DNA from 2 places in the Janthinobacterium sp. 35 genome. Region 2 is predicted to be linked to the other one. Evidence: predicted binding sites of a transcription regulator. Region 2 holds the regulator's gene; the other holds the start of a gene.
What was found. Region 2 encodes FNR, which switches genes on or off when oxygen is low (the NO sensors DNR and NnrR bind a similar motif). Its sites were predicted from a motif close to TTGATNNNNATCAA; they were not measured.
Positions count from the first base shown of each region.

Region 1: CLU93_RS21060 (OmpW/AlkL family protein) is a predicted target of FNR. The motif match lies at 2,207-2,220, and genes of this name have one in related genera.

Region 1 covers NZ_PEFN01000001.1:4,709,105-4,712,653, reverse strand. Annotated here, with positions in the region: gene CLU93_RS21070 (methionine ABC transporter permease) at 1-440, shown strand, start outside; gene CLU93_RS21065 (MetQ/NlpA family ABC transporter substrate-binding protein) at 473-1,300, shown strand; gene CLU93_RS21060 (OmpW/AlkL family protein) at 1,524-2,141, opposite strand; gene CLU93_RS21055 (LysR family transcriptional regulator) at 2,291-3,187, opposite strand; gene fur (ferric iron uptake transcriptional regulator) at 3,440-3,549, shown strand, end outside.
Region 2 covers NZ_PEFN01000001.1:2,626,503-2,630,051, forward strand. Annotated here, with positions in the region: gene CLU93_RS11785 (response regulator) at 1-507, opposite strand, end outside; gene fnr (fumarate/nitrate reduction transcriptional regulator Fnr) at 747-1,505, shown strand; gene CLU93_RS11795 (FixH family protein) at 1,509-2,033, opposite strand; gene ccoG (cytochrome c oxidase accessory protein CcoG) at 2,180-3,549, opposite strand, start outside.

The sequences.
Region 1 (3,549 bases), 2.1 Mb from region 2:
TGGTCGCCCTGACGCCGTTTACGCGCATCATCGCGGGCACCTCCATCGGCCCGCTGGCAGCTGCCGTGCCCCTGTCGTTCGCCGCCATTCCCTACCTGGCGCGCCTGGTGGAACAGAACCTGCGCGAAGTGCCGCGCGGCGTGATCGAGGCGGCGCACGCCATGGGCGCGTCGGAAATACAGATCATTTTCCGCGTGCTGCTGGTCGAAGCGCGCTCCGGCCTGGTGCTGGCCCTGACCGTGCTGTCGATCAGCTTCCTGTCGTATTCGGCCGTGGCCGGTGTGGTGGGCGGCGGCGGCATCGGCGACCTGGCCATCCGCTACGGCTACTACCGCTTCGAGACGGACATCATGGTCGTCACCGTGGCCATCCTGATCGTGCTGGTGCAAACCATCCAGTTCGCCGGCACGCGCATCGCCAAGCGCCTCGACAAACGTTAATTCATCTTCAGTATTTCAGTACAAGGAAAAGCATGAACCATCTTCGCCGCAATCTGCTCCTGGCCGCCGCCAGCCTGGCCTTCGCCACCGCCGCCCACGCCAAGGACCCGAAAGAACTCGTCATCGGCACCAGCTCCGGCCCGTATTCGGACCAGCTGAAGCTGGGCATCAAGCCCATCCTGGAAAAACAGGGCTACAAGGTCAGGATCGTCGAATTCAACGACTACGTGCAACCGAACTACGCGCTGGCCGAAGGCTCGCTCGATGCCAACGTGTTCCAGCACATCGTGTATCTGACCAAGTTCGCCACCGATAACAAGCTGCCACTGAGCTCCCTCATCACCGTGCCGACCATGCCGATCGGCCTGTACGGCGGCAAGCAAAAGTCCCTGGCGGAAGTCAAAAACGGCGCCACCATCACCATGCCGAACGACCCCACCAACCAGGCGCGCGCGCTGGTGATGCTGGCCAAGATGGGCTGGATCAAGCTGAAACCGAACGTCGATCCGCTGCGCGCTTCCGAGCGCGACGTGCTGGAAAACCCGAAGAAGCTGAAACTGGTGCCGCTGGAAGCGGCGCAGCTGCCGCGTTCGCTGGCCGACGCCGACTACGCCTTTGTGAACGGTAACTTCGCCCTGGCCGCCGGCATGAAGCTGACCTCGGCCCTTAGCGTGGAAAAAATCTCGGACAGCTACATCAACCTGGTGGCCATCCGCACGGCCGACAAGGCCAAGCCATGGGTCAAGGACCTGGAAGCGGCTTACCGCTCGCGCGCCTTCCTCGACGCGACGAACAAATACCTGGCCGGCTACGAAAAGACGGACTACCAGTTGGCGCTGGAAAAGACGCTGAAAAAATAAGGCAAAGCGCTGCACGCAAAAAAACGGCCAGGTTCACACCTGGCCGTTTTTTTTGCGCCCGCACTGCGCGGGCATCTTCAATACTTGCAACACCTAACAAAACCGTAGCGAGCGGAAGTAAGTTGTGGTTGAGAAGCGCAACTGTACGAAGGTACGGGGGCGCCGAGCCAGTGAGCATCGCAGACCGCAAATTACGACGCGCAGTAGGTTTTGATAGGTGTCCCTAGAAGCGGTAGCCGACGCCTACACCGATCAGGACAGGATCGATCTTGACTTCGCTGGCCTTGGCGCCACCGACGAAGACGTCGCTGCGGATCTGGACTTTCTTGATGTCGAAGTTCAGCGACCAGTTTTTATCCAGCTTGTAGTCGACGCCAGCTTGCAGCGAGAAGCCCCAGCTGTCATGCTCCAGGCGGCCAGCGCCATTGAGCAGTTTCACGCTCGAAATATTCGTATAGTTCACGCCTGCACCGACGTATGGGCTCAACTGTTTTTCCGGCATGAAGTGGTATTGCAGCGACAAGGTCGGCGGCAAATGCTTGAACGTGCCGATATTTTGGCCACCCAGGGTGACGTCATGCTTTTGCGGATACGTCAGGATCAGCTCGGCAGCGATGTTCGGTGTGAAGAAATACGAAATATCGATTTCAGGAATCGTCTTGCTGCTGACGTGGATCGTGTCCGATGCGCCGACGCCACCAACAGGAGTAGATTTGTTGGCAGGATCGATGTGCACGGCGCGCGCGCGCACCAGCCATGGGCTTTCCTGCGCCATTGCATTACCGGCGAATGCGCCGATGGCGGCCAGGACGATTGCTGCTGCAGTTGCGGACTTCTTCATTCTAGTTCCCTCTTTTTGTCGTTAAGTAACGCTGCGAAGTTTAAGAGTGCAGTGCAACAAAAACTTTGATCCACATCAAATAGTGCTAGATGGCATCACTAGAGGGATTTTTTTCTTTACCAAGGTCAAGAAAATGCGGCATTGCAAAATTAAGCCACCTCGGCGAACAAGCTGGCGAGCCAGTCGGCAAACACGCGCACGCGCGGCGACAATTGCCGCTGATGGGGATACAGCACGGACACGGGCAGCGGGTCGGGACGCATGGCCGACAACACTTCCACCAGCTCACCGGTGGCCAGTGCCTGCTGCAGATGGTAGCGGGGTGCCTGAATCAAGCCCAGGCCCGCGCGGCAGCAGGCGTGATACGCGTCGGCATTGTTGACGGATACGGTGCCCGGCAAGGCCACGCTGTGGCGCTGGCCGTCCACCTTGAAATCGAAGGGCCAGACCTTGCCCGTCTGGGCGGAAAAGAAATTGACGGCGCGGTGGCCATCGAGCTGCGCCAGATTCTCCGGCATGCCGTGCGCGGCCAGGTAGGCGGGGCTGGCGCACGTCAGCTGTTCCAGCAACGCCACGCGGCGCGCCACCATCGACGAGTCGCTCAGTTCGCCCACGCGCAGCACGCAGTCGACGCCTTCGCGCACCAGGTCTACGAGGCGGTCGCCCATGCCGATCTCCAGTTCGATCAGAGGGTAGCGGGCGCAGAACTGGTCCAGCACGGGCAGGACGAAATGCGTGGCCAGGGTCGCGTGCAGGTCGATGCGCAGCTTGCCTGCCGGCTGCTGCATCGCCGAGGAAAACACGGCTTCCGTTTCTTCCAGGTCCGCCAGCAGGCGCGCGCAGCGCTGGTAATACGCCTCGCCATCGGGCGTGGGCGTCACTTGCCGCGTGGTCCGCTGCAGCAGGCGCACGTGCAGCCGCGCTTCGAGTTGCTTGATCGCATGCGTGACGGTCGCCTTCGGGTAGCCGAGGTCATGCGCCGCCTGCGTGAAACTGCGCAGCTCGACGATGCGGGTAAACAGACGCATCGCATCAAATCGGTCCATGCCCCCTCCATTGTTATTGCCTGCTGCACAGTGTAACGATTCGAGCGCCACTTTTCCATATCGGACACTAGCGCTGCTACAAGTTGCCCGCCACGCAATGGCCACTTGCGCCGATGTCACTGGATACCCAACTGGCTACACCGCATACTATTTCCAGTTCGCACATGCGAATGGTAATGATTATCATTTGCGATATAATGCAGGTTCACGCTTAAGCGCTCGCTCAGGCGATCATAAAAAGGAATGGGAGACATGGATATATTGAGGGAACTGCGTGAATCGGGCTTGAAAGTAACCATCCCCCGCTTGCGGATTCTGCAGCTGTTTCAAGAAGGGGGCATCAAGCACCTGAGTGCGGACGA
Region 2 (3,549 bases):
CACCTGGCCATCGGCGGTGAGCACGGGCGCCACCATCTGCACGATGGGCATGCCGCTCGACTTGCCCAGCATCGGCTCGGTGATCATGGGCTGGCGCGTGCGCAGCACGGTCTGGAAATATTCGCGCTCGGCGACGTTGATGCCGGCGCGCCCCGCTACTTCCGGCATGTCGGCTACGACGGCGCCTTGCGCATCGAGCACCAGCACGTCGTCGAACAGTACCAGCATCGAGCGGCGCGAATAGTATTCGCGCAATTGGGCGGGCTGGGCGATCAATGCCGGCGGCTGTTGCCGGGCCGTCAAAGTGACGATCTGCAGCAGCATGCCCAGCTTGTCGTCGAGTTCGGCAGCGGTGCGGGTGATCAGGGCAGACTGCTGGCTCAGCAGTACTCGGGTGAAGTCGGCGCGCATGCGCTGCACCTGTATCATGGTGACCAGCGCGATCATGGCGATCGAGGTCAGGCTGGTGGCCAGCGCGACTTTTGCTTTGATGCCGAGAGGCTTCATGATTTCCTTTTCAGTACCGGGCGGTACAGGCGGCAGCTAATGCTGTCGGGAATTTTCCTATCAATACATCAACTTGGCAAGCGGCGCCGCGCAAATTGCCTTTCCCACCTGGGCTTTTAACGATGTTGCCATATAATCAAAGTCAGAACGTCGTTTATTCAGCGGAAATGCGGTGAAATTGGCACACGGCAACCCTGTATGCAGTAAACTCGTTATTGCATTTTCTAAAAGGTACCGACATGACTGAAGCGCTACTCACTCCCACCATGCCCACAGTGACCGTGGAAGCGTTGCGTGCGCGATGCTCGACCTGCAGCATGCATCAATTGTGCCTGCCGATGGGCCTCGATGTGGGCGACATGGACAGGCTGGACCAGATCATCGGCCGCCGCCGCAAGATCGTGCGCGGTGCCTCGCTGTTCCGCATCGGCGACTCGTTCCAGAATCTGTACGCGATCCGCCTGGGGCACTTCAAGACGTACCAGATCAATCCGGGCGGTGAAGAGCAGGTGACGGGTTTTCAGATGGCTGGCGAACTGCTGGGTATGGACGCCATCAGCGCCGACCGCCATCACTGTAATGCGGTGGCGCTGGAAGACAGCGAAGTGTGTGAAATTCCGTTTTCCAGCCTGGAACAATTACTGGGCAATATGCCGACCCTGCTGCGTCATTTCCATCGCATGATGAGCCAGGAAATCACACGCGAGCAAAGCGTCATGCTGTTGCTGGGCAATATGCAGGCGACCCAGCGTTTTGCCGCCTTTATCGTCAACCTGGCCTCGCGCTATGAAGCGCGCGGCTATTCGGCCAGCAAATTTCAGCTGCGCATGTCGCGCGAGGAAATCGGCAATTACCTGGGGCTGACCATCGAGAGCGTCAGCCGTTTATTGTCGAAATTCAAGAAGGAAGGCTGGCTGCGCGTCTCCAACCGCGAGATCGAGATCTTGCAGCCCGCCAAGTTGAAAGCCATTACGGCCGGCACGGACGTCTGCAAATAAGGCTTACAGTTCCTCATCTGCATGCAGCGCGATGCTGCGCTGCAGCGGCCAGGTCCAGATGCCGGACAGGCGCCACTCGCGTTTGTCGTTTTCCACCAGTACTTGCCAGCGGCTGCGTTCGAGCATCGGCAGCGCCACGGAAAAATTGCCGGCCGCATCGGGCTGCACCAGCAGCTTGATATCCTTTTCCGGCAAGGTCGCATGCGCCAGATGCAGCTGCAGCGGACCCTGGTAAGCCTTGCCGAAGCTGTGCACGGAACCACTCAGGCGCGCTTGTGCCACGTCATACGACAGGCTGGTATCCATCGCCAGGTTGCTGGCGATCGTGTCGCGCTTCAAATCCTGGTTGATCGCCTTGCCCTGCTTGTAATAGTCGCCCACCACCAGCGCATCAGGCTGCGTAAACGCGATATAGCCCATGAAGCTGCCGACGACCACCGACAGGCCGGGGCCGATCATCAGCAGCCAAGGCCAGCGATGCTTGTACCACGGGGCAACGGGAGGTTGCAGTTTCAGACTGTCGGACATTTTGTTCTCCTTGGGGTCGGACCCTGTGGGTCTGACCCCAGCTTTTGCTTCTGGGTTGAAAATACAGTAAACCTACCGCATGTTGGATGCTACCCCTACGGCGACATACCGGGGTCGGACCCGGAGGGTCCGACCCCGAATCAACATCACCGCGGTACGATGAATACCGCGCTTTCACGCACATGCAGCGATGGGTCGTCCAGCGAATGCAATTCGATCGCAATCTTGTTCGAACCCTTTTCGCCCACGCCGTGCGGCACGCGCAGGCGGATCGGCCAACCCAGCGTTTCCGTCGGCTGCAAGGTCACCTCTTCGCGCGTCAGCAAGGTCAGGCCCGGCAAGCCGGAAGCGCTGATTTTAAAATGCTGGGTTTGCTCCGAGGTGTTCATGATCTGCAAGCGGTAGACGTTTTCGATCATGCCGTCTTCCACTTCGCGTCCCATCGAACCGCGGTCGCGGATCACGTCCATTTTCAGGGGCGTGCGCAGCGCCAGCGAGGTACACACGGCGATGATGATCAGGGCCAGGATGGAAGTGTAGATCAGCACGCGCGGGCGCATGGCGCGCTGGCGGATCTGCTTCGAACTGAAGTTGTTTTCCATCGCATGGTCGGTACTGTAGCGTACCAGTCCCCGCGGCCGGTCGACCTTGTCCATCACCGTATTGCAGGCATCGACGCAGGCGGCGCAGCCGATGCATTCATACTGCAGGCCGTTGCGGATATCGATGCCGGTCGGACACACCTGCACGCACAGGGTGCAGTCGATGCAGTCGCCCAGCTTGTCGTTGTTGCCAGCCTTCTTGCTGATGGCGCCACGCGGTTCGCCGCGCTTGGCATCGTAGGTGATGATCAGCGTGTCCTGGTCGAACATGGCGCTCTGGAAGCGCGCGTAGGGGCACATGTATTTGCACACCTGCTCGCGCAGCCAGCCCGCGTTGCCGTAGGTTGCCAGGCTGTAGAACAAGACCCAGAACCATTCCCAGGGACCGAAGTTCAGGGTGGTCACCGACTGCGCCAGTTCCTTGATCGGCGTGAAGTAGCCGACAAAGGTAAAGCCCGTCCACAGGGCGATGGCGCCCCATGCCAGGTGCTTGGCCGTCTTCTTGAAGGCCTTGCGCACGGACGGTCCCTGCTTGTCGAGGGCCATGCGCGCGCTGCGCGTGCCCTCGATGCGGCGTTCGACCCACAGGAAGATTTCCGTGTATACCGTTTGCGGGCAAGAGAACCCGCACCACACCCGCCCGGCGATGGCCGTGACGAGAAACAACAAATACGCACAGATGATCAGCAGGGCCGCCAGATAGATGAAATCCTGGGGCCACAGCACGACGCCGAAAATGTAGAACTTGCGCGTGGTCAAATCGAACAGCAGGGCTTGCCTGCCATTCCAGGTCAACCACGGCAAGCCGTAGAACGCCAGCTGGGTAAGCCATACACATACCCATCGCCAGGTAGCGTAGCGTCCTTTGGCCTCGCGAGGGTAGATCTGCTCGCGGGCCGCATACATCTTGATGA